3 regions of the Rhodoferax sp. GW822-FHT02A01 genome follow, and region 1 is predicted to be linked to each of the others. Evidence: predicted binding sites of a transcription regulator. Region 1 holds the regulator's gene; each other region holds the start of a gene.

Region 1 (5,480 bases):
TAGGATTCATCATGAGTGACTTTGTAAGTAATTTTTGGTCCGTGTATGTGGCTGGCATTACTATTTTTTCCATAGCGGCCTGCGTGTTGCTGCTGTGGTTCAGTGGTAAAGCCAAGGCAATGACCTCCCACGACAACACCACCGGACACGTGTGGGACGGCGACCTGCGTGAAATGAACAACCCCCTGCCACGCTGGTGGGTGGGCCTGTTCGTCATCACCATCATCTTTGCAGCCGTGTACCTTTCTCTGTACCCCGGTCTGGGCAGCTCTCCTGGCAGCTCCGGCTGGACGTCGCATGGACAGTATGACGCCGAGGTTGCCAAGGGCAATGCCGAAGTGGCGCCTATCTACGCCAAGTTCATGGCCATGAAGGTGGAGGACGTTGCCAAGGATCCCCAGGCACATGCCATTGGTGAACGTCTGTTCATGAACAACTGCTCGCAGTGCCATGGCTCCGATGCGCGTGGCGGCAAGGGCTTCCCCAACCTGACTGACAATGACTGGCTCCATGGTGGCACACCCGAGAAAATCGTGGAAACCATCACCAAGGGCCGTGTTGGCAACATGCCTTCGATGGCAGCCGCAGTGGGCACTTCTGACGACGTCAAGAATGTTGCCAACTATGTGCTGAGCCTGTCTGGCAGCCCGCACGACTCCGTGCGTGCCAACCTGGGCAAGGAAAAGTTCGGTGTGTGCGCTGCATGCCACGGCCCAGACGGTAAGGGTATGCAAGCGGTGGGCTCTGCCAACCTGACCGACAACATCTGGTTGCACGGTTTTGGTGAGCAGGCCATCATCAACATGATCACCAACGGCAAGACCAACATCATGCCCGCTCAGGAAAATAAGCTCAGTCCTGAGCAGATCCATGTTGTGGCTTCTTATGTCTGGGGTCTGTCCAACCTGGGCACTGCTCAGCAGTAAGTCGACTCAGTAGCAGCTTCTACCCTGGCAGTGTTTCGAGTCCTGACTCGAAGTCCTGCCGGGGTTTTCTCTTTCAAGTATTGAATGCAAGGAACCGATATGAGTCAGCTCGCCAATGCACCAGAAGCCAAACCATGGTGGAAGTTCGGTCACGTATGGATGGTTGTGGCAGGTCCTGCCATCGTTGTTGTGGCAAGTTTTATCACGCTGTACCTGGCCATCAGCCGACCAGATCCTGTAACGGATGAAAACTACTACCAGAAGGGACTGGAAATCAACAAGACGCTAGGTGGTACACCGTCCAGTGCCGCACCTGCGATGGCTGCAAGGAATCACGCAGCTACTGGCGTCCCCAAGCCTGTGGACGCCCCCTGAACGCTACTTAGCTGCAAACCTTCGGGTTGACGATTTCACGCAGCGCGTCCGTGTTCAGAATGCGGACGTGGCGTTGTTTGACCTCGACGATGTTTTCTTCGACGAACTTGGAGAAGGTGCGGCTGACCGTCTCCAGCTTGAGGCCCAGGTAGCTGCCAATTTCTTCACGCGTCATGCGCAGGACCAGCTCCGATTGAGAGAATCCGCGAGCGTGCAGACGCTGCACCAGGTTGAGCAGGAACGCCGCCAGGCGTTCTTCAGCGCGCATGCTTCCGAGCAGAAGCATCACGCCATTTTCGCGCACGATTTCCCGGCTCAAAATTTTGTGCACGTGGCGCTGCAGCGCTGAAACCTCGCGCGACAGCTCTTCAATCTTTTCAAAAGGCATGACGCACACTTCTGCGTCTTCCAGTGCTACGGCGTCGCAGGTGTGGTGCTCCTGGACGATGCCGTCCAGGCCAACAATTTCGCCTGCCATCTGAAAACCCGTCACTTGGTCGCGGCCATCTTCGGAGGCAACGCAGGTCTTGAAGAAACCTGTGCGGATCGCATACAGGCTGGTGAATCTCTCGCCATTGCGAAACAGTGTGGCGCCGCGCTTGACTTTGCGGCGACTGCCCACCACTTCGTCAATACGCTCCAATTCGGAAGGGGTCAGCCCCAGGGGCATACACAGTTCACGCAGATTGCAGTTGGAACAAGCGACCTTGATGCCGTGGGCACTCATTTCAACCACGTTGCCCGCCGGCCTGATGGAAATCGCGGGATGGGCTTCATCCGGTAGATATGCGTTCATGTGTTCTTCCTTATCTCACCTGATCCAAATCAATTATGAACCTAAATTTCGAAATGTCATGTATTCGAGACCTTGATTCACATCAAACTATCTGTTTGCATCTTCAGGCACATTGTCGGGGATATGTCCTGGAGTACCTATGAATTCTGTCGTATCCCCCGTCACCGAAGACTTGCTGCGCCAATACGACGTTTCCGGCCCGCGCTACACCTCGTATCCTACCGCCGACCGCTTCGTTGAGGCCTTCAATGCAGAAGATTATTCTCAGGCACTGACACAACGCCGCAGCGGGCCTGCTGCTTTGGCATTGCCGCTTTCGCTTTACATACATATCCCATTCTGCGAGTCGCTGTGCTACTACTGCGCATGCAACAAGATCATCACCAAGCACCACGAAAAGGCTGCCGAATACCTGACTTACCTGGAAAAAGAGGTGGCTTTGCATACCCAGCTGATTGGAACTGCACAGTCCGTAAGCCAGTTGCACCTGGGCGGAGGCAGCCCCACCTTTCTGAGCGACGATGAGCTTCGTGCCGTCATGGCGATGCTCAAGCGCAATTTCACCTTTGTCCCTGGTGGGGAATACTCCATTGAAATAGATCCCCGCACCATCGATGCCGAGCGGCTGGATACCCTGGCCGAGCTGGGCTTCAACCGCCTGAGCTTCGGCGTGCAGGATTTTGACCCGGCGGTCCAGAAGGCCGTGCACCGTGTGCAGCCAGCCGAGCAGGTCTTCTCCTTGGTGGCAGATGCGCGCAGCCGTGGGTTTGAATCCATCAATGTAGATCTCATCTACGGCCTGCCCAAGCAAAGCCCTGAGTCGATTGAGCGGACCATTGCCCAGATCATCGAGCTGCGTCCGGATCGCATCGCTTTGTACGCCTACGCCCATCTGCCGGAACGCTTCAAACCGCAGCGCCGCATCAACATTGCCGAGATACCGAGCGGCGGCTCCAAGATTTCCATGCTGTCACGTTCCATGGCCGCACTGATGGAGGCCGGCTACGTCTATGTGGGCATGGACCATTTCGCCTTGCCGGACGACGCGCTGGCCGTGGCTAAGCGCCAGGGACGTTTGCATCGCAACTTCCAGGGCTACAGCACGCAGCCCGATTGCGATCTGATCGCCCTGGGTGTTTCGAGCATTGGGCGAATCGGCGCTACCTACAGCCAGAATGCCAAGACGCTGGAAGAGTATTACGACGCCCTGGACCAGGGGCGCTTTCCCATTGTCCGCGGGTTGGCCTTGACCCGGGACGATCTGGTGCGTCGAGCCGTCATCATGGCGCTTATGTGCCAGGGGCAGGTTCAATATGAATCGATTGAGCTGGCCTACCTGATCGAGTTCAACAGCTACTTTGCCAAGGAGTTGGAAGTCCTGCGTACGCTGGTGGACCAAGGTTTGGTGGTGCTGGAGGAAAGTGCGATCCAGGTCACCGCCAAGGGCTGGTTCTTCGTGCGTGCCGTGGCCATGGTGTTTGACCGCTACCTGCAAACTGACCGTACCCGCGCCAAGTTCTCCAAGATCATTTAGCATCGAAGAATGCAATTTTCCTTGGGCGCCACGGCGCTGTTGATGGGGCTTGCCGGCGGCCCCCATTGCGTCGCCATGTGTGGCGCCGCCTGCGCCGGCATTGGTCAGGCGGCCGGAGCCCGCAAGAACCCGGCAATATTGAGCTTTCAACTCGGGCGCATCGTGGGTTACTCCGCTTTGGGTGCCTTGGCTGCCGCCAGCATGCAGGGGCTGGGCTGGATGACCATCCAATCCGCGGCTCTGCGACCGGTCTGGAGCATGTTCCATGTGGCCGCCATGTTGCTTGGACTGGTGCTGCTGATCCGCGCCCAACAACCCATCTGGCTGGAGTCTGCTGGGCGGCGCATCTGGGCGCGCGCCAAGGCTTTGGGCGCCGGAGCGGGCGGTGCACCGCTGCTGCTGGGAACGTTGTGGGCCTTGTTGCCCTGCGGGTTGCTGTATTCCGCCTTGCTGGTTGCCGCCATGGCTGGCGGTCCGTTGGATGGCGCTCTGGTCATGGCGCTGTTTGCATTGGGTACCAGTGTCACCATGACTGCCGCACCTTGGCTCTGGCTCAAGCTGCGTGGCAGCGGTCGAATGGGGGGCAGCAGTGGTGCTTGGGGCGTTCGGTTGGCTGGATTGGCTTTGGCGGTCAGTTCCGGTTGGGCCTTGTGGATGGGCCTGATGCATAACACGGCGCCCTGGTGCGTCAACCCCTGATCGCCGGTGCCGAGCCCTTAGCCGAGGCCGGAAATGCCAGCCATGGTCTAATTTAGCCCCTTGGCACCACCCCCATTTTTCTGGTTTTGAATTGAAAACCGCCTATTCCCCTCATCGTCTCAGCGTTGCACCCATGCTCGACTGGACGGACAAGCATTGCCGCTACTTTCACCGGCTCATGACCCGCCACGCCCGCCTGTACACCGAGATGGTGACCACCGGCGCCTTGCTGCATGGCGATGTGCCGCGCCATCTGGACTACAACGCGGAAGAGCATTCTGTCGCCTTGCAACTGGGGGGCAGCGATGCCGCAGATTTGGCAGCTTGCGCCAAATTGGGCGAGCAGTGGGGCTATGACGAAATCAATCTGAATTGCGGCTGCCCATCGGAGCGGGTGCAGCGCGGTGCCTTTGGTGCCTGTCTGATGAACGAAGCATCCCTGGTGGCCGACTGCGTCAAGGCCATGCAAGACGTGGTGGACGTGCCGGTGACCGTCAAGCACCGCATCGGCATCGATCGCACGGAGAGCTATGACTTTGTGCGGGACTTTGTGGGTACGCTTTCGGATGCCGGTTGCAAGGTGTTCATCGTGCACGCGCGCAACGCCTGGCTCAAGGGCCTGTCCCCGAAGGAAAACCGGGAGGTTCCGCCTTTGCGTTACGACGTGGTGTACCAACTCAAGAAAGACTTCCCGGCGCTCACCATTTCCATCAATGGCGGTATTCAAATCACCACACAGGTTGCGGAACAACTCGCACATGTGGACGGCGTCATGCTGGGCCGTGAGGCCTATCACAACCCCTGGTGGCTCGCGAGTTGGGATCACGCCTTTTTTGGTGATCCTCAATCCGGCTTGACGCGGGGAGAGGTCGAAGAACACATGGTGGCCTACATGGAGCGCGAAGCCGCGCAACATGGCACCTCCTGGTACACCATCGCCCGCCACATGCTGGGCCTGCGCCACGGCTTACCCGGTGCTCGCAAATGGCGGCAGGCCTGGAGTGACCATCGCCACAAGGGTCTGTCTGCGCGGGAAGTTCTGAAAATTGCCCGGCAGGGCGTGCGCGCTGACCTGACGGAAGATGCTGCCGCTTAGCTGCATAAGCGACAGCATCTGAATTTGTCGGTGCCCCGCGAGTAGCATGGCGCG
Region 2 (5,480 bases), 1.4 Mb from region 1:
ATCAAAGCCGGCATGGCCACCTGGGTCCAGCACGGGCGGAGGGGATTCCGTGGCGGGTTTGGGCTTTTCTACTTTGACGGATTCGATCAGGCGCCGCGTCTGCTCCTGTGTTTCCAGATCGCGCAGGGCGATCTCCAAAGCCTTGCCCCTGGAATACCCCTCCTTCACATGCTGGCGCGTACGCGACTCGACGAAGGCAATGAGGTCATCGCGGCGTCTTGCGCTTCTGGGATTGAGTTCGGGATGGTCCCGCTCTGCCTGTTGCAGGGCCTTCTGGTATTGCCGCGCCTCTTCGGATTTGGCGGTGTCAACCTTTGGGGGCGGGTTGGACGGTGGGGCACTGGCCGCCAATGCCGGTGGCGCCGGTTCCGAAGCTGGCACAAGCGGTGCCGATGCGGGCGCCTCAGATGCAAGTGCCACAGCGGGTTGCGCCATCGCCACGGGAGTGGCCGCCTTGAGTGCTTGCGTCGGGCGCATGAACCAGTAGCCACCAAAGCAGAGCAACACAAACAGCACGCTGCCAAGAACGGTCACTACGGCAATAGAGCGAGAGGCCGTCGTTGCAGATGCCGCAACCTGGGGTGCCGCAGACAAATCCTCTTGCGGCTGGGTATCCGCAAAATCAGTTCCGCCCGTTGCCTGCCGGGCAGCGAGTGGCCGAAAACGTGCTGCGGCCAACGCCTCAATGCGCGCCTGTACCTCCTGGCGCTGCGCTTCTTCTGCGGCTTTCAATTCGGCAGCAATGGCGACAGCTTCGCTGGCTTCCCGGGCCGCTTTGGCTGCATGTTCGGCCATTGCCTGCTCTTCCTTGAGCCGCCAGGCCAGCCGCCGTGCTTCTTCTGCGTCCAGATCGCGCTTGGTTGCCTGCCAGGCAACTTGCTCATCGTGCTTCTTCTTGCTCGCCGGATGGGTCAGCGTGCGATACGCCTCGTCCAGCAATTTGAGTTGTTCTGCCAGGGACCCTGCGCTGTCCACCCCTGGGTCGGATTGCAGTTTTTGCAACCGTGCCCTGTAGGCCTGCGCGATCTCCATCTCGGTGGCTGCACGCGTAAGCCCCAGGATTTCGTAATAGTTCCGGAATCGTTCCATGACGGCTTGTTTCCCCCTTCAAGCCGTCAAGATTATTCCATCAAGGCGTCAGGTTCCCGAAAGCGACTGGGCGATGGAACGCTTGAACGGCGTGACCTTGTCGCTCACGCGCAGCAGCACTTGGCGCGCCAGTTTGGCTGCCATGGATTCGCGGGTATATATCTCCACGATCAGACGCGTCATCCAGAACAGGGGCAAGGTGGCACGCTTCTGGCGGCCCTCGTAGCGCTGCAGCAGGCTGGTGCTGCCGATGTCGCCACGGGTGTGCAGTGCGGTGGCGATTTCCCGTGTCAACGCGTCCACGCTGAGCAGGCCGAAATTGAATCCGTGTGCGGTCACCGGATGCATGCCCACCGCCGCGTCCCCCACGGTGGCAAAGCGCTGTGCCACCAGCCGTTGTGGGTACACGGCTACCAGCGGGTAGTTGTGGCGGGTGCTGCACAGCTGCATGGCGCCCAGGCGGTGGTTGAAGCGCTGGGCCACGGCAGCGTTGAAAGCGTCCGGCTCCATCTGCATGAGCGCTTCAATGGCGTGACTGGGCAAGGTGATGACCACCGACGCACGGTGTGCCCCGGTTTCCGGATGCGGGTTCATGGGTAGCAGCGCCAGTGTCTGGCCGTAGCCAAACCACTCCCAAGCGGCAAAGTCGTGCGGCTTCTCGAAGATCATGGCGCAGACCAGCATGTTCTTGCCGAAGTCGTGCATATGGGCGGCAATGCCCATCATGCGCCGCGTGCTGGAGAAGCGGCTGTCGGCTGCCACCACCAGCTTGCTGCGCAACGCTTGGCCGCTGGCCAGGGTGACGGTGGCTTCGCTGGCGGAAGTGCGTACATCGCTGACCTTTGCTCCGGTGAGTAGGGTGATGTCCTTGTTGGCATTGGCAGCATGCTGCATGCCTTGCCAGGCGGCGCGCCGTATCAGGTGGTTGGACACCAGCCAGCCCAGCTCCGTTCCTTTGCCCAGCTCGTGGCCAATCGTCATGGAGAAGATATTCGGTCCGTCAATGACCTTGGCGTCCTTGAGCGGTGCGATGTCCTTGCCGTCCATCAGGTCCCACAAGCCCAGCCCTTTGAGCAACGTGGCGGAGCGCTGGGTGAGTGCGATTTCCCGCCCGTCAAAAATGGGCGCCTCCAGCGCTTCGCGGTCTTGCTGCTCGATCAGCAGAATCTTGAGTTTGCGCCCGCTGAGCGACTTGGCCAGGCACAGGCCGGCCGGGCCAGCACCCACAATGATGACGTCTGCATCCATAAAGGGAAATTGGTTTTCTGATCCGAAGCCGCGAGGCTAGCGCTTTGCCGTGACCGGTCTTTGCTTTTGGTCAAGGGATTTGCAATTGCAGGCGTTATCATCCGGCCATGTCGCGCCTGCTCATCCTGTTTCTGATCGCCTTGCTGCCCTTGCGCGGCTGGACGGCGCAGCGCATGGTGCTGGACATGAATGCGCCAGCAGTTGTTGTCAGCATGCAGCAGCAGAGCGGCATGAGCGAAGACTGTGCACTGCAGATGCAGATGGCGGCCTTGTCCCATGGCGATCAGGACCCAGGCGCCACGCAGCACGCGGGCTGCCAATCCTGCGATATCTGCATGCCCTTGGCGGCATTGGATGAGGCCCCTGAGATGGCCTTGAAACCAATTCCCCACGCAGTACCAGTACGCCAACCAGGCACCTTCGAGAGCGCCGAACCCACGCGCTACACCAAACCACCCATTTCCTGACTTCCACGCCCTAGGTGCGTCCGCAATTTGCGGCACGCGTGGTCCGGGCCGCAAAGGCCCATCAAGTCAGGAGTTTTTTCATGAATCGCTGGATAGTTTCGCTGGCGCTGCTGTGCGCCACGTCCGTATGGTCTGCACCCGAGTGGGTGCGTGGAGAAGTCACCAAGATCGCGCCCGAAAAAGCGCAGGTCACCCTCAAGCACGAAGCCATCAAGAGCATGGGCATGGAGGGCATGACCATGCCCTACAAGGTCCGTGATGCGGCGCAGCTCAAGGGCTTCAAGCCTGGAGATGCGGTGCGCTTTACCGTGCAGATGCAGGGTGACCAGATGGTCATCGAAGCGCTGGAGCACGCCAAGTGAAGCAGCCATTGCTGCGCGCGGTTGTCGCCACGGCGGCCGCGCTGGTTGTGGCGGGCGCCGCCGCGCAGTCTGATACCAACCCGCCCGGCGCCACGGTGGAATCGCTGTTGGAGATTGCGCGGCAGAACAACCCGGAGCTGGCCACCATGCGCCATGAGGCGGATGCCGCACAGGAGCGTGTGGCGCAGGCGGATGCGCTGCCCGACCCGCGCTTCAAGCTGGAGCTGCAGGACGTCACCCGCATGGGCGCGCAAAACCCCACGCTGTGGCCGTCCGACGTGGGCAGCACGCGCTACACCCTGTCGCAGGAACTGCCCTGGTTCGGCACGCGTGAGCTCAAAAGTGCACAGGCCCGGTACACGGCACAGGGTGCGCAGACTGCGGCGCAGGGCGTGTGGGTGGATCTGGCCTCGCGCATCAAGCTGGCCTACGCCCAGCTCTACTTTCTGAGCCGCAGCCAGCGCCTGAGCCAGGAGATCCTGGGGTTGATGCAGACCTTGGAGCAGATGGCCCAGGTGCGCTACGCCGCCGGCCTGGCGCCGCAACAGGACGCCATCCGCGCACAGACCGAGCAGACCGCCATGAAGAGCGAGCTGATTGGCATGCAAAGTGAATTGCGCCAGGCGCGTGCCCGCTTGAACGGCTGGCTGGCGCGCCCTGCGCAGGCCGAACTGGCCGAGCCGCAGAGCCTGCGCGCCTTGCCGCAGCCCGACCTGCTTGACGCTGAGGCGCTGGAGCAGCGTGCCCGTGCGCGCAATCCGCAGCTGGCGGCCGACGAGGCGCGTGTGAGCGCAGCGGATGCGGGGCAGGCGCTGGCCATGAAAGGCCGCTATCCCACCTTGACCGTGGGCATCGCGCCCACGCAGTTCCAGAATGATTTCAAGACCTGGGACCTGATGCTGGAGATGAACATCCCGCTCTGGCAAGGCACACGCCGCGCGCAGGAGCGCGAATCGGTCGCCATGGCGGAAGCCGCACGTGCGCGGCGCGACACCACGCGCAACCAGCTGCTGTCGGACTTGAACGAGAACCTCGCAGCACTGCAGAGCGCGCAGCAGACGGAAGGCCTGGTGGCCAGCAGCCTGCTGCCGCAAGCCGAGCTGACCCTGCAGGCTGCACTGGTGGGCTACGAGGCCGGCAAGGTGGACTTTGCCACCGTACTGGACGCGCAGCGCCAGATCCGTCAGGCCAAGCAAACCCGCATCAAAGCCCAGGCCGAAGGCCAGGCGCGTCTGGCGCAAATCGAGCGCCTTCTGGGAGAAGACCTATGAACAAGAACATCACGGTACTGGTAGCTGCCCTGGCGCTGGCCGGCATCGCCGCAGGCGGCGGAGTTTGGTGGGGAACGCACCATGCACAGGCAACGTCATCTGCTTCCGCCGAAGCCATGGCTCCGGCCGCGCCCAAGGAACGCAAGATCCGTTTCTACCGCAACCCCATGGGCTTGCCCGACACCTCGCCCACGCCCAAGAAGGACCCCATGGGCATGGACTACATCCCTGTCTATGAGGGGGAGGAAGAAAGTACACCCGCCACCGCCAACCAGCTGCAGTTCAGCGCCGACAAGGTGCAGAAGATGGGCGTCCGCACCGAAGCGGCCGCCTTGCGCGTGTTGGACAAGGCGGTGCATGCAAGCGGCCGCGTCGAGCCCGATGAGCGGCGCAGCTACACCATTGCACCGCGCTTTGAAGGCTATGTGGAAAAGCTGCATGTCAATGCCACGGGGCAGTCCGTAGCCAAGGGGCAGCCGCTGTTTGAAGTCTATGCACCGGATCTGCTGGCCGCGCAGCGCGAATACGCCATTGCCGTGCAAGGGGTGCAGAACCTGGCCCAGGCTGGGCCCGATGCGCAAAAGAGCATGCAGCAACTGGCCGACGCCAGCCTGGCACGCCTGCGCAACTGGGATGTGAGCGAGGAGCAGATCAAGGAACTCACGCGCTCAGGCGCTGCCAAGCGCACGCTGACCTTCCGCTCGCCGGTGAGCGGGTTTGTGTCGGAGAAGAAGGCCGTGCAAGGCATGCGCTTCATGCCTGGAGACGTGCTCTACCAGGTCAGTGACCTGTCGTCGGTGTGGGTCGTGGCCGATGTGTTCGAACAGGATATTGCCGCGGTGCGCACCGGCGCCCGGGCGCGGGTGACCATCGATGCCTATCCCGGCAAGACGCTGGATGCGGCGCTGACCTATGTCTACCCCACGTTGAACGCCGAAACGCGTACCGTGCCGGTGCGGCTGGAGCTGGCCAACCCGGGCGGCTTGCTCAAGCCCGGCATGTATGCGCAGGTGGAGTTGGCCGTGGGTGGCAAGGCGCGGGTG
Region 3 (5,480 bases), 2.3 Mb from region 1:
CAAGGAAGCGGGTCCCTTGATGGGCGGCATGATGCGCTTCGGCATTCCGCAGTACCGCCTGCCGCGCGACGTGCTCGAGGCCGAGATGCAGCGCATTGTGGACATGGGCGTGACGGTGGAGCTGGGTGCCAAGGTGGAGCACATCGCCCGCACCATGCAGGAGGGGCGCTTCGATGCCGCCTTCCTGGCTGTGGGCGCACACATCGCCAAGCGCGCCTTCATTCCCGCCAAGGACTCCTCTCACATTCTGGATGCGGTATCGGTGCTGCGCTCCATGGAAGGGGCCGACAAGCCCATGCTGGGCCGCAGGGTGGTGGTGTATGGCGGCGGCAATACCGCCATCGACGTGGCGCGCACGGCCAAGCGCCTGGGCGCTACCGAGGCCATCATCGTCTACCGCCGCAACCGCGAGAAGATGCCTGCACACGATTTTGAAGTGGAGGAGGCGCTGCAGGAAGGCGTGATGGTCAAGTGGCTCTCCACCATCAAGCAGGCCGATGGCGGCGTGCTGACCGTGGAGAAGATGGTGCTGGACGACCAGGGCAATCCGCAGCCCACCGGCGAGTTTGAAAGCCTGGAGGCCGACTCGCTGGTGCTGGCACTGGGCCAGGACGTAGACCTTTCCCTGCTCGACGGTGTGGAGGGGCTGGAGGTGAAGGACGGCGTGGTACAGGTGGACCCGCACAGCATGATGACCGGGCACCCGGGCCTGTTTGCCGGTGGCGACATGGTGCCGGCGGACCGCAACGTCACCATCGCCGTAGGCCATGGCAAGAAGGCCGCGCGCCACATCGACGCCTGGCTGCGCGGCCAGACGTTGGCGCCCACAGTCAAGCATGCAGTGGCAGGCTTTGAGCGCATCAACAGCTGGTACTACAGCGATGCCCCCAAGACCGTGCGCCCGCAGCTGGAGCTGGCACGGCGCACCAGCAGCTTTGACGAAGTGCAGGGCGGCCTCACCGAGGACAACGCCTTGTTCGAGGCGCGCCGCTGCCTGAGCTGCGGCAACTGCTTCGAGTGCGACAACTGCTACGGTGTCTGCCCCGACAACGCGGTCATCAAGCTGGGGCCGGGCAAGCGCTTTGCCTTCAACTACGACTACTGCAAGGGCTGCGGCATCTGCGTGCAGGAGTGCCCCTGCGGTGCCATCGACATGGTGCCAGAAGAGACTTGAAAAACGGTATATATCGTATATATTAAAGTGCCTTGGGTTTAACGGTGGAGGCACTCGCGCATGTCAAACGAAGTTCTGGTCTGGTGGTTTTTCCTGTGCGTGGTGAGTGCGGCCAATGTCATGGCGCTGACATATTCCGGTCATCTGCTGCTGCGCCGGCAAGGGCAAATTCCGCGCGAGGTGTATGCGTCACGCAAGCTGCAGTTCCTGCTGTCGGCAGGCTACGTGCTGGGCTGTGCCTACCGTTCGGCGCTGCCGGTGTTTGATGTGCAGCGCATCTGCCTGTTTGATTCCTGGTTTTCCAGTGTGATCGTGGGCCGCTCGGTGGCCACGGTGGCCGAGCTGTGCTTTGTCACGCAATGGGCCTTGCTCATGCGCGAGATCGCCGACGTCACGCAAAGCAAGGCGGGTCGCTGGACCTCCATGGCACTGGTACCGTTGATCGCCATTGCCGAAACCTGCTCCTGGTATTCCGTGCTCACCACCGCCAACATCGGTCACGTCATCGAGGAGTCGCTCTGGGGCTTGTCTGCCGCACTGTTGGTGGTCAGTCTGTTCTCGGTCTGGCCGCGTTGCAGCGAGCGTCTGCGCCCGGCCTTGCTGCTGACGGGCATTGCCGGTGTGGCCTATGTGGCTTTCATGTTCCTGGTGGATGTGCCCATGTACTGGTCGCGCTGGTTGCAGGACGAGGCCAGTGGTCGCCATTACCTCAGCCTGCAGCAAGGCGTGCTGGATGCGTCGGCCCGTTGGGTGGTGTCGCACCAGTGGCAGGTCTGGAAAAGCGAAGTGGCATGGATGTCGCTGTATTTCAGTGTGGCGGTGTGGCTCAGCATTGCGCTGATCCACACACCGGCCTTTGATCGCCAGGCGCGCAGCGTGCCAAAGGGGCATTTGCAACCGGCCTGAGGGTCAGGGCTGCAGTCGGGCTATCTGGACTTGGATGCCTTCTTCTTGGGCTTGGCAAACAGCGTGTCGTGCAGTTCCACCAGCGCCTGTGTCAGACGGTGCTTGGGGTCCAGGTAGACCATGGGGCGGGATTGCTCGTGCGACTCGCGGATGCGCACGGAAGAGGGCAGATAGGGCTGCAACACCGGCAGGCCTTCGGCAATCAGTTCATCCACGATGCGTTGCGGCAGATTGGCGCGCGGCTGGAACTGGTTGACCACAATGCCTTTGACGTCCAGTTCGGGATTGTGATCGGCCTTGATCTCCTGCACATTGTCCAGGAGGGTGTACAGCGCCTTGCGTGAAAACTCGTCACAGTCAAACGGGATCAGGCAGCCGGTGGCGCCTATGAGCGCCGAGCGGGTGTAAAAATTCAGCGCGGGCGGGGTGTCGATATAGATGCGGTCGTAGTCTTCGCTGAGCTGCTGCAGTGCTTCGCGTAGCTTGTAGATTTTTTGGCGCGACTCCAGCTTGGTTTGCAGCTCGTTGAGTTCGGCGTTGGCCGCCATTAGGTGCAGCTTGTCAAACGGCGTGGGGATGACAAAGTCGGTGGCGGTGAGCGGCTTGAAGCTGAAGCTCAGACAGAAGTCAAAGAAGCCGCCCACGTTGGGCTGGTCTTCGGTGGCGGTCTCTCCCAACAGGTAGCTGCTGGAGTTGCCCTGCGGGTCCAGGTCGATCACCAGGGTACGCAGGCCTTGGCTGGCGCTGATGGCCGCCAGGTTGCAGGTGATGGTGGATTTGCCGACGCCACCCTTTTGGTTGAATACGACGAGCGCCATCTTGCGTGTTCCCCTGCTGTAGTTCCATGGAAGTTCCACGCACGAGTGTAAGCGAGCTGGATTGCACCCATGGGGCGCAATCCACTGCTGCGGCGTTCAGAACGGAGACCGCTGCATGCCCATGGCACGCAGCGTACTTAGTCAGCTTTGACGGTCAGGATGGGGCAGGGAATGTTCATCAGGATTTCCTGCGCCATGCTGCCCATGATGAGTTTGCCCACTGCACTGCGTTTACGCAGACCGATCACCAGCAATGAAACCTGGTATGTGGCAACCATTTCTTCCAGTTCTTCCACGGCATTCTTGCCGCGCACAAACTGCTTGAATTCTGCGTTGATGCCGGACACCGACAGGAGCTGTTCAACCCGCTCCACGTCCTGTGCGTCAGCGCGTGAAGGATCTTCACCACTGCCGCCCGGTGTGGCATTCACCACGATCAGCGTTTCGTTGCGTTCCTTGGCGATCTCAATGCCTTTTTCGAGGGCGGTTTGACCTTCGGGACGGGGAACATAGGCTACGAGAATTGTCATTCGAAAGCTCCTTGGCTTGTAATGGGTGTGCGGCAAATGATAGCGCTTGAGCACATTTGTACTATGACGCAGATCAATTTCCGGCGTAGTGTGTTGATGGTGCGGTCGGCTAGCTGCGTGCCAGATAGACGCCCCAGACGGTCAGGGCCATACCTACCAGCGCCATGCCGGTCAGTGTGTTGCCAAAGAGCGCCCAGGCAAACAGGGCGGTACACGGGGGAACCAGATAGAACAGGCTGGCGACGTTGACCGCGTTGCTGTGGCGTATCAGCCAATTGAGCAGGCTCACGGCACCCAGGGACAGCACCAGCACCAACCAGCCCAGGGCAAAGAACAACTCACCACTCCAGTCGATGGCGCCGTGCTCGGTAGCGATTGCCGCCAGGCCGGTGACGACGGTGGTGGGCAGGAACTGGGCGACCGCACCAGTGCGCCAATCGAATGCGGGGCAGAACTTCTTCTGGTACAGCGTGCCCGCGGTGATGGCCAGCAATGCGACCACGGCGGGCAGCAGCGCCTGCAGGCCGAACTCCTGGCCGAGCTTGTTCCACAACACCAGTGCCACTCCCACCAAGCCCAGCAGCAGCCCAACCCACTGACGCGGCAGCACGGTAGCGCCCAGCAGATAGCCCGCGCCAATGGCGGTCAGCAAGGGCTGAACACCCACGACCAGGCTGGCCAGGCCAGCGGGCAGTCCCAAGCCGATGGCCACAAACACACCACCCAGATACAGCCCGTGCATCAGCAGACCGGATATGCCGATGTGTACCCACTGCCGCATGTTCTGCGGCCACGGCGCGCGACTGGCAATGGCGATGGGCACGATGCACAGCAGCACCGCAACGTAGCGAATGGATAGAAAGGTCAGCGGCTGAATGTGGGGCAGTCCCAGCCGCGCGCCAATGAAGCCGGTGGACCACAGCACCACGAAGACAAAAGGCAGCAGGCGGGCGAATTTGGGGCCCATGGTTTCAAGTCTCCCCAAGACGGTGCTTTCCCGTCTCAATTTGCGACACTTTGTTGGAAAAAGAAACTAAGTAGTGCGGATTTGGCGGCACACATTTTGCTCAAGACAAGCTGAGGCCGTGAAACATATCGCAATCGCGGCTTCTTATAGGAGGTATCAAGATATGTCACAAGCTATCAAAGACTTTCTGGTGTCTGTTGGAGTTACGTTGGCCGCTGTTCTTCTGTCCGGCGTCATGTTGACCCTCAGGCCCTGAGAACGGCACTGCCATCCCCCGCAGGGAGCGTTGCAAGCATACCGTTTGGCCGAATGATTGGGCTGTCGTGCGCGGGACACGCATAATTGTCCGCATGACGTGAAAGGCCAGACGATGACAAGTTCCCGATTTCCCACGATGTTCGTGTCCCACGGTGGCGGCCCCTGGCCTTTCGTGGCTGGCATGCGCGAAATGTTTGCCAAGACCGCGCAGGAGTTCCGCGACCTTCCCGAACGACTGCCAGCCAGGCCGCGGGCCGTGCTGGTGATCACCGGGCACTGGGAAGCGCCGCAGTTCAGCGTGTCCATCTCGGAGCATCCGCCCATGGACTACGACTACTACGGCTTTCCCCCCCATACCTATCACCTGAAGTATCCCGCGCCCGGCTCGCCCGTGCTGGCTGCGCGCGTGACCGAGTTGCTGGCTGCCGGCGGCATCACCTGTGCGCAGGACCCGACCCGCGGGTTCGACCATGGCACCTTTGTTCCCTTGGGGCTGATGTACCCAAAGGCGGACGTACCCATCGTTCTGCTGTCCATGAAGTCGGGCTATGACGCAGCCGAGCACATCCGCGTGGGCCAGATGCTCGCCCCCTTGCGCGATGAGGGCATCCTGATCCTGGGCAGCGGCCTGACCTATCACAACATGCGTGGCTTTGGTAACCCGGCATCCTCGCCCATTGCCACCGCCTTTGAACACTATCTCAATGATGCGGTGACGCAGCCCCAGGAGTCCGAACGCAACCGCATGCTAGTGGAGTGGCAGAAAGCCCCCAAGGCGCGCCTGGCCCATCCGCGCGAGGACCATCTGATTCCTCTCATGGTGGTTG

What was found. The regulator FNR, encoded in region 1, switches genes on or off when oxygen is low (the NO sensors DNR and NnrR bind a similar motif). The targets are predictions, from matches to a motif close to TTGATNNNNATCAA.
Region 2: a site for FNR is predicted at 2,398-2,411, ahead of ubiM (5-demethoxyubiquinol-8 5-hydroxylase UbiM). Genes of this name have one in related genera too.
Region 3: a site for FNR is predicted at 3,492-3,505, ahead of AAGF34_RS03980 (universal stress protein). Genes of this name have one in related genera too.

What each region holds. Positions count from the first base shown of each region.
Region 1 is NZ_CP152376.1:4,018,355-4,023,834, forward strand. It holds gene ccoP (cytochrome-c oxidase, cbb3-type subunit III) at 12-926, shown strand; gene AAGF34_RS19135 (FixH family protein) at 1,026-1,301, shown strand; gene fnr (fumarate/nitrate reduction transcriptional regulator Fnr) at 1,309-2,028, opposite strand; gene hemN (oxygen-independent coproporphyrinogen III oxidase) at 2,237-3,631, shown strand; gene AAGF34_RS19150 (sulfite exporter TauE/SafE family protein) at 3,641-4,330, shown strand; gene dusA (tRNA dihydrouridine(20/20a) synthase DusA) at 4,422-5,426, shown strand.
Region 2 is NZ_CP152376.1:5,397,528-5,403,007, reverse strand. It holds gene AAGF34_RS25495 (J domain-containing protein) at 1-1,089, opposite strand, end outside; gene ubiM (5-demethoxyubiquinol-8 5-hydroxylase UbiM) at 1,138-2,337, opposite strand; gene AAGF34_RS25485 (hypothetical protein) at 2,445-2,804, shown strand; gene AAGF34_RS25480 (copper-binding protein) at 2,885-3,166, shown strand; gene AAGF34_RS25475 (TolC family protein) at 3,163-4,437, shown strand; gene AAGF34_RS25470 (efflux RND transporter periplasmic adaptor subunit) at 4,434-5,480, shown strand, end outside.
Region 3 is NZ_CP152376.1:830,146-835,625, reverse strand. It holds gene AAGF34_RS03995 (NAD(P)-binding protein) at 1-1,174, shown strand, start outside; gene AAGF34_RS03990 (hypothetical protein) at 1,235-2,080, shown strand; gene AAGF34_RS03985 (ParA family protein) at 2,101-2,898, opposite strand; gene AAGF34_RS03980 (universal stress protein) at 3,036-3,428, opposite strand; gene AAGF34_RS03975 (DMT family transporter) at 3,538-4,395, opposite strand; gene AAGF34_RS03970 (class III extradiol ring-cleavage dioxygenase) at 4,766-5,480, shown strand, end outside.